3 regions of the Paenibacillus sp. EB106-06-01-XG199 genome follow, and region 3 is predicted to be linked to each of the others. Evidence: riboswitches for the same ligand, from Rfam matches in the RefSeq annotation. Region 3 holds a riboswitch; each other region holds the start of a gene.
The links. Region 3 has a riboswitch for cyclic di-AMP ahead of AC3WT9_RS33740 (C40 family peptidase). Riboswitches for the same ligand answer to the same signal wherever they lie in the genome.
Positions count from the first base shown of each region.

Region 1: linked by a shared signal. The riboswitch ahead of AC3WT9_RS23790 (hypothetical protein) and the one ahead of AC3WT9_RS33740 (C40 family peptidase) in region 3 are both predicted to bind cyclic di-AMP.
Region 2: linked by a shared signal. The riboswitch ahead of AC3WT9_RS09430 (KamA family radical SAM protein) and the one ahead of AC3WT9_RS33740 (C40 family peptidase) in region 3 are both predicted to bind cyclic di-AMP.

Region 1 is NZ_JBYTDQ010000007.1:110,735-115,097, forward strand. It holds gene AC3WT9_RS23770 (ThuA domain-containing protein) at 1-193, opposite strand, end outside; gene AC3WT9_RS23775 (SDR family NAD(P)-dependent oxidoreductase) at 233-955, opposite strand; gene ytxJ (bacillithiol system redox-active protein YtxJ) at 1,152-1,478, shown strand; gene AC3WT9_RS23785 (glutaredoxin family protein) at 1,475-1,717, shown strand; gene AC3WT9_RS23790 (hypothetical protein) at 1,815-2,231, opposite strand; cyclic di-AMP (ydaO/yuaA leader) riboswitch at 2,337-2,525, opposite strand; cyclic di-AMP (ydaO/yuaA leader) riboswitch at 2,947-3,130, shown strand; gene AC3WT9_RS23795 (hypothetical protein) at 3,255-3,764, shown strand; gene AC3WT9_RS23800 (hypothetical protein) at 3,793-4,245, shown strand.
Region 2 is NZ_JBYTDQ010000002.1:755,184-759,546, reverse strand. It holds gene AC3WT9_RS09435 (helix-turn-helix transcriptional regulator) at 128-1,201, shown strand; gene AC3WT9_RS09430 (KamA family radical SAM protein) at 1,256-2,392, opposite strand; cyclic di-AMP (ydaO/yuaA leader) riboswitch at 2,524-2,661, opposite strand; gene AC3WT9_RS09425 (PEP/pyruvate-binding domain-containing protein) at 3,558-4,363, shown strand, end outside.
Region 3 is NZ_JBYTDQ010000021.1:27,837-32,199, forward strand. It holds gene AC3WT9_RS33725 (M1 family metallopeptidase) at 1-17, shown strand, start outside; gene AC3WT9_RS33730 (hypothetical protein) at 29-859, shown strand; cyclic di-AMP (ydaO/yuaA leader) riboswitch at 1,080-1,218, shown strand; gene AC3WT9_RS33735 (C40 family peptidase) at 1,276-1,704, shown strand; cyclic di-AMP (ydaO/yuaA leader) riboswitch at 2,090-2,232, shown strand; gene AC3WT9_RS33740 (C40 family peptidase) at 2,238-2,729, shown strand; gene AC3WT9_RS33745 (GNAT family N-acetyltransferase) at 2,990-3,496, shown strand; gene AC3WT9_RS33750 (c-type cytochrome) at 3,603-3,959, shown strand; gene AC3WT9_RS33755 (4a-hydroxytetrahydrobiopterin dehydratase) at 4,062-4,349, opposite strand.

The DNA.
Region 1 (4,363 bases), on a different contig from region 3:
CGGAAAATTCGGTATAGGCGATAACCAGCTTCAAGCCCTCAAGGTTGTCTTTGCTCAGGAGACTGTAATCTTCGGAAGCCTCCACCTGCAGATCAGGTGACAGAATGCGCTTAATCTCGTGATCCACACCGGTAAAAGGATGGTATTTCACCTCACTGTAGCTGCCAAGTGCTAGTGCTTTCCATTCAGACATGTTCTTCCCGCCTCTCTTCCTGCTTCTCTTAGTGTATAGTTACCAGGGCCAGGCATTTCCGTCCAGGTCGAGATAAGCCGGCTCCTCACCCATATACTTCTTGTGCCCCTGCACGATATTCATAATCTTACGCGCCGACTCTTCAGGAGGAATAGGTGCCTCCAGAGCCTTCTCACCATTCATATAGGATTGCAGCCAGCCGGGGTGAAAGACCATAACCTGCCCGCCCATCACCTTCAAATGGTTGTGCAGCAGGGAGGACTGCATATTAAGCGCTGCTTTGGACATACAGTATCCGTACATATTAATCCGTTTGTTCCGGCCAATGCTTCCGGCTTCTGAGGAGATATTAACAATCAATTTCTGCTTGCTCTGCATCAACAGGCCCATCAGTTCATTACTGACCCTCAAAGAACCAAGCGTGTTTACATTATAAATGTGAGCCATGGCTTCATCGTCCATATCAACAAGCATCGTGGCATCATCGGCTCTATGAATAATACCGGCATTATTGATAATCATATCAACATGAGCGGTACTGCCCGAAATACTACGTGCCGCTTGCTTGACACTCTCACGGTCGCCGATATCCAGCGGGATCAGAGTTAATCGGTCCGGGTACTGCTTTTTCAGTGCGTCCAGCGATTCCGACTCCTTCATATACTGACCGGCAAATACGGAATATTTGTTCTCTAGAAGCCAGCTTGCCAGAAAAAAACCTAAACCACGGTCAGCACCGGTAACAAAAGCAACCCTTTTCATGATTATGGACACACCCTTTACGATTCTTCAGGATACACGCGGCATCTCTCTCACATTAGCATGGCAGTCACGTTTTTTCAACGTCCTTCATGGGACTGTAATTCCGCTGAAAGGGGTGCTCTAACTTCCTTTTTGATTTAATTTTGAACTATGTTACAATCGTAGTTACAAGTACTTATAGGAAGGTGAGATACCGATGTCTATCCAACAACTTCATACTCTGGAAGAACTGCAGCAATATGTTGCGCAACCAGGTAAAAAACTGCTTTTCAAGCATAGCACTACCTGCCCGATCAGCGCCAAGGCCAACGAGGAATTCACAGCCTATGCGCAAGGCTCCGAGACTCCAGCTGCCATTGTCCATGTGATTGAAGACCGTCCGTTGTCCAATCAGATTGCCGAAGATTTCGGGATCAAACATGAATCTCCGCAGATCTTCCTCCTGGAAGACGGCGAAGTCCGCTGGAACACCTCCCATTGGAAAATCACCCGGGACGCCATCAAGGCAGCTGTGAGCCAATGAGCCAGCCGGTAATTGTCTATTCCACCACAGGGTGCAGCGACTGCAATCAAGTGAAGCAGTGGCTGACCGAGCAAGACGTTAGCTTCGAGGTGCGTGATGTTATGACAAGTACAGTGTATCAGGAAGAAGTCGAGAAGCTGGGCTTCATGGGTGTGCCTGTTACCGTGTACGAAGGCCGCGCAGTCAAGGGCTTCAATGTTTCCGAGCTTAAGGAGCTTATTGGAGCAACCGCTGAATAATTTATAGCATGAAGCATATGAATACTTATATTTTGAAAAAGGCATCCCCTTGGACCTCTGTCCAGGGGATGCCTTTTATTTGCCCTTTTATTTGGCCTTATCCTGGATTCGTTGAGACATCCGCCAGAAAAGAGACATTTCCGCTGTGGGAATAGATGACGGAATCCGCTCCAAGCCCTTTATAGACCAGTCTGGGATTCATCGAAGTCGTAATTACGTATATTGGCTTTGTCGTCCAGGTCCGGCACATCTGGATATACCGGCAGCATAAGGTCACACTGCTCTCGAACAGAAATACTCTGCCTACCGGAAAAGAGGGGCGGAACCATGTATTCTGATGATGTGTATCCACCACGAGATTGACCTCGATTCCCAGCTCCTCCAGACGCCGCTTCTCCGCCGCATTGTTGGCGATTCCTGCGATCTTATAGCCTCTAAACTTTAAGATTTTGATAAAATGCTCCCCCGCTTTAGTCGGAGCGTTAATGAGTACATATTCTTCCGAATTCGCCATATCTTCCTCTCCTCCGGCTTAGGACTTCCATTCATTTGCCATACGAACACAGCAAAAAACCACAAAGGAATTCCCTCTGTGGTCCAATTAACGGTCACATTGTGCTCATCCTCTCTAATACGCTTACGAGGTTAGCTGTCGGATTCGGGCAGTGAGAGTCGCCCTACCTGTATCCATGCGAGCATTCTCTCGCACTTTCACAGGATTCACCCCATAACCGGCTCCGACTCTCACATCGGCTGCCGATTGTTGGTTCCCCCGCTTTCCATAACGGAAATTAAGCGGACTGCGTATTCGATTGTGTAGTAAACAGAAGTAATCATACTCTGGCGATCACGACCTTGTAAACCGCCAAACCTGCCAAAATAATGCATTTAGTAAACCCAAACCAGATCAGGTAGCGCTTACTTAAGCCTCAATCTCATCATTCCTCTTATTTACTCGGCTTATCAGCGATTTGCGAAAAAGCATTCAGCATTGTGATTATATTCACCCGATGTTGAGCAAATTGCCTTTTATGCTCTGATCACCCTAAATCAAAAGCAGTCGTATGAACGAGATAAAAAGCCGAAAACCGTTGATAAACACCCTTTTAGCACATCCTACCGTTTCCTTTGCCAGAATTCCCTGAAATTCGGCTCAGAAGAATGTTTTTTCCTTTTTACAAAGCTCATGCGAAAAGAGTATGATTCGGTTTGAATCCAATGCACGAAATGCGATATAAACGCTGAATTCCCGCAATGCGGGAAACGGGGGAACCATCAGGCCCGCAGGGGCCTTACCTGGAAGATAAGAATCTTTCTTGGGGTGAATCCGAAGGAGACTGTGGTCTCATTAGGTAGGGCGACTCTCACCGTCCGAATCCGACAGCTAACCCCGTAAGCGACTAGAGAGAACCTTGATCCGCCACGTTTTTGCGCCAGGTGTATTTAAGCCTGTACCAAAACCGCAGCAGAGGTCCTCCTCTGCTGCGGTTTTTTGTGCTGAGGCTGCAGCTTATAAATGGGTAGGAGGGAAAACGAAATGAACCAGCGCAGGCTGTTACGTATAGAAGTGTTTGTATTCGATGCCCCCTGGCCATTCCATCAGGCCACGGAGTCGTCCGGCAAATGCCGGTATGGTGTGCTGAAGCTTACGTGCAAGGCTGGGTGCAGCTGGGGAGCGGGGATACTGTCTGCGGAAGGCGATCATTTTGACGTCATTAAATGGAGCAGCTTCCTGAGAAGTATACGCAATCACAGGCTGGAAGAAGCCATAGAAATTGTACAGCAGCTAGGTGCGCAGTGGGAGCCAGATCAGCAAGAAATCGTGCAAACGGCCCTGCTGGATTTAAAAGCCAAGCTGCAAGGCAAGGTCGTCACGTCACATCTGCAAATGGTCCCCTATTCCCGTACAGCCGGGGCCGGCGGTACGCCCCCCTTCAGACGGATGTACTATAAACCTTCAAGTTCCCTGCTGCATAAATGCAGCTGGCAGGAACCGGACATAGCCGAGCTAATGGACAGATCCATCGCTTATTTCTCCATCTTATAATTTCTTATTCAGGAAGGAACGTGAAGACATGCCAGACCCATTATCCCCGGAATGGACAGCTGCCAGCGAGTTTGCGGAATATGTCCAAAAGAACACCGGAAATATTTATGCACTCACCAGTCTGCTGCTGGGAGAGGGTGCCGTTGCGGAAAAGACTGCGATGAAGACCTTCACTGAGCTTTACACCCGGTACCTTCATGATGATTTCATACCGCAGCCTTTCTCGCTGGTTGCCTACCGGGAGTGCATTCAGCAGTGCTCCCGGGCTGCGGAGGAGTGCAGCCTCTTTGTTTCCAATGGATTAGCCTGGGAGGATCAGATTGTCCAGGTGTTATGGTACGGCATGCTGCTGCCCCTGCCTGCAATCAGCACCATTCTTGAGCAAAGCGTGCCGGTGCTGAAAACCCGGCTGAGACATGTGCGCGAGCAAATGTGCCGGTTAGAAACATTGCGGCCTGAAGCAAATTTATTTGTTGTATAGCTGCTCACATAGATTAAAGAAGCACTGTGGGCCCCTCTCTTATCTCCGCTGATGTAATGGGCAACTTGTCGAAGCGCATGAAAAAGCCGCAGCATAATGCCGCGGCCTTTTCTATTTA
Region 2 (4,363 bases), on a different contig from region 3:
TATCTGCTCCTGTCTCTATAGCTTGAATGTGAGTTCTCCTGATATATAATAAGAATTATTACTAATTATCAGGATTAAACACGGAATAGGCTATCCCACATATGTGGGATTTGGAGAGGACATCAGGATGAGCGAGGTTCTAAAAGGCTTGAGGACGCTGGAAATCAACCGGCAGGAGATGAGAATGACATCTCCGCAATATAGGGAGGCGGTAATCTCCAAGCTGCGGCAGTACATTCCGTTTACCGCTGCCTGCTGCACTACCGTGGACCCGCATACGCTGCTGTCCACCGGGGCGATCACAGAGCGGGGTCTTGAGGATCTGCACCCGCAGCTGTTTGAATACGAATATCTGCATGAGGATTATATGAAATATGAGCAGTTGGCCGCTGCGGCAGTGCCGGTCGCCTGTTTAAGTGGTGTAACGGAAGGGCAGCCCGGGCGGAGTGAACGTTACCGCAACGTCCTCCAGCCTGCGGGCCTGGGCGACGAGCTCCGGGCTGCGCTGGTTGAAGGCGGTGGCTGCTGGGGGTTCTTAACCTTGTTCCGGTCGCAGCACGAACCTCCATTTCAAGAGCACGAGTGTGCAGTGATATCATCTGTTGTTCCGCTGATTGCCGGCGCACTCCGCAGCTATGCCTCCGAGCCCCCTCTGGGACGGATGGATACCGCACCGGAGGACAGTGGAATCATGATTCTGACGGACCAGCTGCTTCCGGTCAGCGCGAACAGTGCGGCTCAATATTGGCTGAACCGTCTGCAGCAGCTGGAACGGCTGGATCACGGTGTTCTCCCCCGGCCGGTCAACGCCGTATGCCTGCGGGCACTTGGTGAGAATACGGAACCAGGAGGGTTGCCTTCGAAGGCGAAATTATGCCTGCGCGTCGAGGATGGGGCATACTTGACAGTTACGGCCAGCAGGCTTGAAGGCAGCGGCAAGAAGACGGAGCTGGCTGTTGCTTTTGTCTATGCCAAGTCCTCGGAGATCTTCCGGCTGCTGGCCGATGCCTGCCAGCTGACCGCGAGGGAGAAGCAGCTGGCCGAGATGCTCTCCCGCGGATTATCCACTAAGGAGCTGGCAGAGTCGCTGCATATTTCTGCGTACACCGTACAGGATCACCTGAAATCCATCTTCTCTAAGACCGGCGTTTCCAGCCGGAGAGCGCTCATCAGCAAGCTGTTCTCACAGGGGATGGAATAGCCGGTAAACACGCTAAACAGTCCCGATGCTGATACAAGGGGACTGTGCTGGCTTTTATAGGAGCTGCGGGATCTGGGAAGTGGAAGTAGGGTGGGTCCAGTGCTTCTCGCTGCCGGGAAGATCATCGAACCATTCCGCATCCGGTGGACATTCCAGGATCATGAATTTGCCGTACTCCTGCGCTCTGGACTGATGGTATTTCAGATAGGCCTTGCCGTCTTCAATCGCCAGTATCTCGATTTTACCGGAGGAGTGGCTCATGGATAGACGGACTCTTTTACCCAGACCTGAGGTTCTGGCCTTGGCTTCCTCAACAATGTTGTAGACACGCTCCAGCGGCAGAACGAACTCGCGGTTGCCGGCAATGGGCCGGTTCACGAAGAAATAATAGGGAGTGACTCCGGCCCAGGACAGCCGGTCGAGCAGTTCTCCGAGTACCGCCGCATCATCGTTGATGCCTTTCAGCACCGGCGTCTGATTAACCACGATTGCCCCGGCATTATGGAGTGCTCTGAATGCATGTTTGGCTTCGGGCGTAATTTCCCGGGGATGATTAATATGCGCCATGACGTAAATGCGTTTGTCCTCCGATGAATAGGTACGGATTAGTTCCAGCAGTTCTTCGTCCTGATAAATGCGCATGGGATTAAATACGGGAATTTTGGAGCCCAGCCGGATAATCTTCACATGGTCAATAGATCTCAGGCTTTCGATGATGAAGCGCAGCTTAGAGGTAGAGAGAATCAGGCTGTCTCCGCCGGTAAGCAGCACATTATTGATCTCTGGATGATTCCTGATGTATTCCAGCCCAGGAGCCACATCGGTTTGTGCTTCCTTCACATCATTGCGGAACAGGCGCTTGCGGAAGCAGTAGCGGCAGTAAGCTCCACACACCTCGGAGACAATCAGGAGGGCCGTTGTTCTGTATTTGTGCTGACATCCCGGCACTACATAATTCATTCCCTCATCGGATGCATCCCAGCAGCCATACTCCTCAAGTTCACCTTCACTTGGAATGACGAGCCTGCGGATCGGATCACCCGGGTCGTCCCAGTCGATCAGCGACAGATAATAGTCATTGACCCGAAAGGCAAATTTGCCGGTGATCTCCTTCAGCTTTTCTTTCTCCGTTTCAGACAGCATGGCAACCTTGTTGATATCCGTTATGTACCTTACCCTTTGCACTTGCATCTCTCCTTGGTCTCATAGTGTGAGAAAAAAGGGAGCCTTGAGGTCGATAGCCAAACTGCTGCCAGCAGGGTCATGAGAATACAAAAAAGAGACCCTTAGCAAGGGTCTCTGGTTATGAATATACCTAAAAAAGCAGACCCATCCACTACTGACGAGGTTAGCTGACGGACTCGGGTAAGATGGTACCCTACATTCTGTGAATGATTCGCCCCAAAAGACTGGTTCCCCCGCTTTCCTGCCAAAGGCTGGAAATTAAGCGTAGGTAAAGTATAACCCAGGAAGTTTTGAAAAGTCAAAGCTAAACTTGCCCGCGGCAAGGGATACAGGACCAAGCCAAATCAGCAAAAAATTGAGTAGGGTGAGTTGTTCCTGCAGCTCCGAAGGCTGATCTTGTTCATGACTTGAAATAAGACAACCTCCTTCTGGAATGTTAATATCTCGATGGGCTAGATATTACCTATCGGAACCATTGATATATTTTGCAAAACAAGTTCAAAAAAAGTGTGGAACACAGTGATTGGACCAACGGTCCGGTCGCGGAGTATTCGCACCAAGTGCTCATGTTTATCCTGTTCACCAAACGAGGGTGTTCTTAGCAGCCATTTCATAACTGCTGAGAACACCCTTTTTGTTGACGGAATTAATCAACTAGAGCATGTCTTCAAATTGGAAGAGCTCTGGAGAGTAAAATCCCTGTTTATTCTCTTTTGCGGACCCAGGCGACCTTACTGCTCTGCATTCTCTTTAAAAACGTCCATCAGGGAGAAATAACTGCGCTGGAGTCCGTTCCTCCTGTAACAGGATAAAAGCCCCAAATAAGTGCAACTCGGTCCGTTTGTACTCAGAGCCAAGAATACACTTTCCAGTCGCACACACAAGCCTTCGAAAGAAGAGTGAAGTCTTTGAAACACCGAGACGTAAGCCTCCACCGAAAAAACTACCTGGTGGCGAAACGCCTTTCTCCGCGTGTGATCAGAAAATGGCACTGTACCCATGATTCCTTAGGGCATACAGCAGCAGGTTTTGACGGGGAAGCGGTTTGAAGACACGCCCTAGATAGATGAAGTAAAGCTTGACGTTTAATACAATAGTGGAATAAAGTATTAAATGAAACTAAATATCAAATTAAATAAAGTTTCAAATATATCAAAAGGAGCAATTGGATATGGGACAGATGATCCGAGGATTCGCCGAGCTAAGCCCGGAGCAATATGTCGAAGCAGGAGGTAAGGGAGCGATGCTCTCCAGAATGCTTCAGGCGGGATATCCTGTGCCGGAGGGATTTGTTGTCTTTCCTTCGGCCTTTGAAAGCGATAAATTAAAGGAAGAGGCTTGGACTGAAAGTGCAGCCAGGTTGCAGAAAATCCGCATGATACATAAGAATGCACGATTTGCTGTCAGATCTTCGGCTTTAAGTGAAGATTCGGCGGAGGCATCTTTTGCCGGGGAATTCGAAACGGTGTTGAACGTGGAAACAGATGAACAGATTCGTGAAGCGATGTACACGGTGTATCACTCAAAGGATAGCGAACGGGTTCAAGTCTACAGCTCCATGCAGGACATGGACTCCTCCCATAAGGTTGCCATTGTCGTGCAGCTGATGATTCACTCGGAAATCTCCGGAGTCCTGTTCACCGCTGACCCCATAACAGGCAGCCGCACGGTTCTGCCGGGGAATTATGTCTATGGGCTGGGAGAACAGTTAGTTTCAGGCGAGAGCGACGCATATTCCTTCACGCTGGCAAGGAACCGGGGCAGATATGAAGGCCCGGGTGAGTTCAAGCGGTATGCAGCCAAGTTATACCGGTATGCATGCCGGCTGGAGAAGGAGCTTGGAGCTCCCCAAGATATCGAGTGGGCGGTCGCAAAGGGGCGGGTCTACCTCCTGCAGACGAGACCGGTTACGACCTTGAACCCGGGAAACCGCAATACATTCGAGATCAACGACTCGCTGGCTGGTGATTTTCTCTG
Region 3 (4,363 bases):
GAACTCTTGTCTGGTGAGGTGAAGGATTGTGAAAAGATCGATAGTTCGCGGCTGGTACAGCATGAAAGAGCAATTTTATATTCTGATTCTGCTTTTTATCTATCGGCTGCTTTGGGGCTATTTCCTGTACAGATTCGTCAGGTCAGCCCTCATCCCGGTGCTGCTCCGTTATCCCGATACACACGCCGGCGGCAGCGGAATAGGCAGATTGCTGTATTATATCGAAGGACAGACTGCACTTAGCACAGACCCCGGGGTGCTGCGCTGGCTCTGGCTGCTGCTGGCCCTCTCAGCGCTACGGCTGCTATGCTCCCCCTTTATCCGCGCAGGGCTGCTGCATGAGCTGCACCAGGAGCGCAAAGGGGAGCGGGGAATGTTCTTTTTTCCCGGAATGAAGCTTTACGGACTCCCCGTACTGCTGTTCAGTCTAGCGGAATGGCTTCTGGCCGCAACACCGCTGTATTGGCTTCTCCCCAAAATGTATGGGCTTCTCCTCAGCGGTATTCTCGATTATACTCTGCTGCTGAGACTGGTTCCTTATGTTCTGGCCTGGCTCCTGTACTTCTACCTGATCCGCATTCTGCTGCTGTACATGCAGTTTGGCTTCACCGGAGGAACAGGCATGTTTTCTTCCTTGCTGGTTGGCCTGAGGGTAATCCTCCCTTCCACCTGTATATCTGCACTGTTCGGCGCCGGCGGCCTGCTTCTGCTGCTGCTCTCTGGAGTGACCGCACTTTTCTGTCCAGGCCTGCCCGCACTGCTGTTCCGGCAATTTTCACCGCTTCCCTCAACGCTGTTCAAAATGTGGAGCCTAGCGGGGCAGTATCACCTTTGGTGCAGTAAAACATTTCCACAATAATAACGCCAGTCCCTTGGCATAATAGAAGAGTCACTGCCCCAGATAAAGGGCGGGACTCTTCTTTTGGTTACAACGTGATTTAGGGTATTTGCAAAACTGTAAATCCTCTGGTACAATGATGCCTGTACCAGTAGTAACAACTTTGTAATCTTTTGAAACTAATTTGAAGCAAATGAATGTGCCTTTAAGCATTTAACCTTGTCGACACGTCACTGTTTCGGTGCATAAAACGCCAAATTCCCGGCACCGGGAAGTGGGGGAACCATATTTTGGGTGAATTGATCTCGCTTTAGAGGGGTCATAGGGGAACCTTCTACCGAATCCTTAAGCTAACCTCGCAGGCCTTGGAAGGAGTACATCTTTTGAAAAGTCATAATTTTAAGAAGAAATGCACCGCAGCAGCATTAGGGCTGGTGATGGTGTTCACGCTTGGAGCAGGGAGCGCTTTCGCCGACTCCAGAATGGATACGGTTATTACAAAAACACTCGGAACGACATATAAAACCGGGGGCACAAGCACTGCCGGCTTTGATTGTTCTGGATTCACCAAATATGTATTTAAGAACGTTGGCCTTACCTTGCCCCGCACTTCCAAAGCACAATTCAGCGTTGGAACCGCCGTATCACGGAGTAACCTCCGTTCAGGCGATCTGGTATTCTTCAATACCCTTGGCAATGGAGTCTCCCATGTCGGTATTTATGTCGGCAACGGAAAATTCGCCCAATCCTCTTCATCCCGTGGTGTAACTATCAGTTCAATGAGTCAATCCTATTGGGCCAACCGCTACGTTGGAGCCAAACGAGTAATGAGCACAACAGCTTACAAAGCTATCGCTTACGATTGACATCCCTCAGGAATTCCATCCTCCAATAAATAATTGTAACTTATAGAAATCCGGAAACTGATTATTGCCGTAATCATTTCCGGGTTTTTCCTTTTTGTCTTCCTTATTCTACCTTTTACACGTATTTGAGGCCTGTGAAACACCTTTTTACTAAAAATCCCAACAATTCTAAGTTAAAGCTTACTCAGCGTGTAAATATAAGACCTTTTTAGCAAAATCAACTCTTAAAAAGCGTAAATATTATGCATTAATATGTTTTAAGTGATTGCCAACTGGCGAAGTCTTTGTTACAATTATCGCAGTGAGTTTTTAGTAACATTTTTGTAATTATTCAATCGGGTTTTACAAAGGTTTTGTCATGTATTGGTTAACAAGCTAATCCTAATCAACAGTCATGCCGAGTTCCCTAACCATTAGGGAAACGGGGGAACCGATTTTGGGTGAATTGACCTCCTATTCACAGAGGGGTCATAGGGGACCTTCAACCGAACCCTTAAGCTAACCTCGTAGGCATTTGGAAGGGGTATTCACTTTTGAAGAAGAAGTTAGCAGCAGCAGTACTAAGCTTTTCCATTATGCTTACCATCGGAGCAGGAAGCGCTTTCGCGGATTCCAAAATGGATAAAGTCATCGACAAGACCATCGGAAGTAAATACGTATCCGGCGGTGTATCGACCAACGGCTTTGATTGCTCCGGATTTACAATGTACGTTTTTGATAAGATCGGTATCAATCTGCCACACCAATCCGGTTCCCAATACCAAATGGGTACCGCCATTTCCCGGGACGATCTGAGAGCGGGAGATCTTGTATTTTATAATACCAGCGGTAAAGGTGTATCCCATGTCGGCATTTATGTCGGTGAGGGCAAATTCGCACATGCTTCATCCTCCCGTGGTGTAACCATCAGCACGATGAGTGACAGCTACTACGTCAACCGTTACGTTGGCGCCAAACGTATCATGAGTACAGATGCTTACCAATCCGTTACTTCTGATTCCCAAGACAATGATGACGTGCAATAAGTTGTCGTAAAACGGGCACTCTTCCATGATTTTTGCCGAAATCTGGAGGGGGCCTGTTTTTTTTGTCTATAAAATTACTTACCCCTCTCAATATCCGCAAAACATAAATCTACCCAAATTTCCTCCATTTCATAAAATATTTTTCCCACTTTGTCAAGTTTCCGCCTTTCAGGAAATTTCTGAGTCGAATCAGGCCAGTTATGGATATAATTAGGTATAGCTAGTGCTGTTGCTCCCTATGAAAGGAGGCCGGTGGCCTTATGATTAGCTCCCCCGTTACATTCCATGTGGTTCCCATGGAGATCAGCCATGCTGAAGACATCGCCGCATGGAATTACAAAGCGCCTTATAATATTTACGAATGGATGCCTTGGTCCCAAATGGAGGCGCTTGGCATTGAATTTGGCGATCCAGAGCTCCGCAGGGACCAGTATGTTTCCGTGGTCAACGAGCAAGGCATCCTTTGCGGCTTTGCGCAGTTGTTTCCGATGGAGGGTGTCGTCAGGCTGGGTATTGGAATGCGCCCCGAGCTTTGCGGACACGGTCTTGGCCACATTTTCATGGAAGCCATCGTTCAGGCCGCGCTAAAGCGGTATCCCGGGCGGGAGATTGATTTGGAAGTATTGACCTGGAACCAGCGGGCGATCCGAACATACCAAAAATGCGGCTTCACGATCACGGATACTTATGAACGCCTTACTCCAACCGGAAATAAGCCATTTTATTGCATGGTCTATGATAAACAACATAACGTTCCATTAAATTGAAAATTTTAGTGTTGAAATCGTCCACTTTTTTGACACAAATGCTATGATAACGCTTCACCATCCTATATAATGTAGGAAGCAGCTTACATGGAGGGGACGGATGAAGATGCAGAAATGGATCATGGGCGGTTTGTTTTTCGCAGCCTGTGCCTTTGCGGTAGTGCTCTTGTTCACATTGCCCGGCAAAGCAGAGGTAGCCGAAGAAAATAACCCGACGATGCCGCAAGTCACACTGGATGCCACCAGCGCCGAAGCGATTGTACAGGCAAGCTGCATTACCTGCCACGGTGATCAGCTACAGGGCGGTCTAGGCCCTAGTCTGCAGCAGGAAGGCGGCCAGCATAACGCAGAAGAAATCTACACCATTGTTACGAAGGGACGCGGCCAAATGCCGTCTTTCAAGGATAAGCTTGCTCCCGAAGAGATTGCGAATGTTGCCATGTGGCTTGCAGAGAAGAAATAAACCTGACCTTAAAAATACAGAATGCCCGTACAAAGGATATTCAGACATCCTTGCACGGGCATTTTTATATCTATTCCTATGATAAGTCGGTTTCTCCTGCGCCTAACGCGTTTTGTCGAAAGCTTCGTTAAATTCATGCGCCTGGCGGAACTCTAGCGCGGCAAGCCCGCTCTCTTCTTTTGCGGACAAGCGCAGAATTACCGTTTTGTAATCAATTGTAATATGCGGATGATGATCAAAGGCTTCCGAGATCGCAGCCACCTCATCCACAAAGGCGATACCCTTCATATATTCATTAAACATATATTTACGCACCATCATATTCGGCTCCAGCTTCCAGCCCTCCAGCTTACTTACCTGCTCACGCAGCTCTTCCTCCGTAAAATGCAATTTGTTTCCTCCCT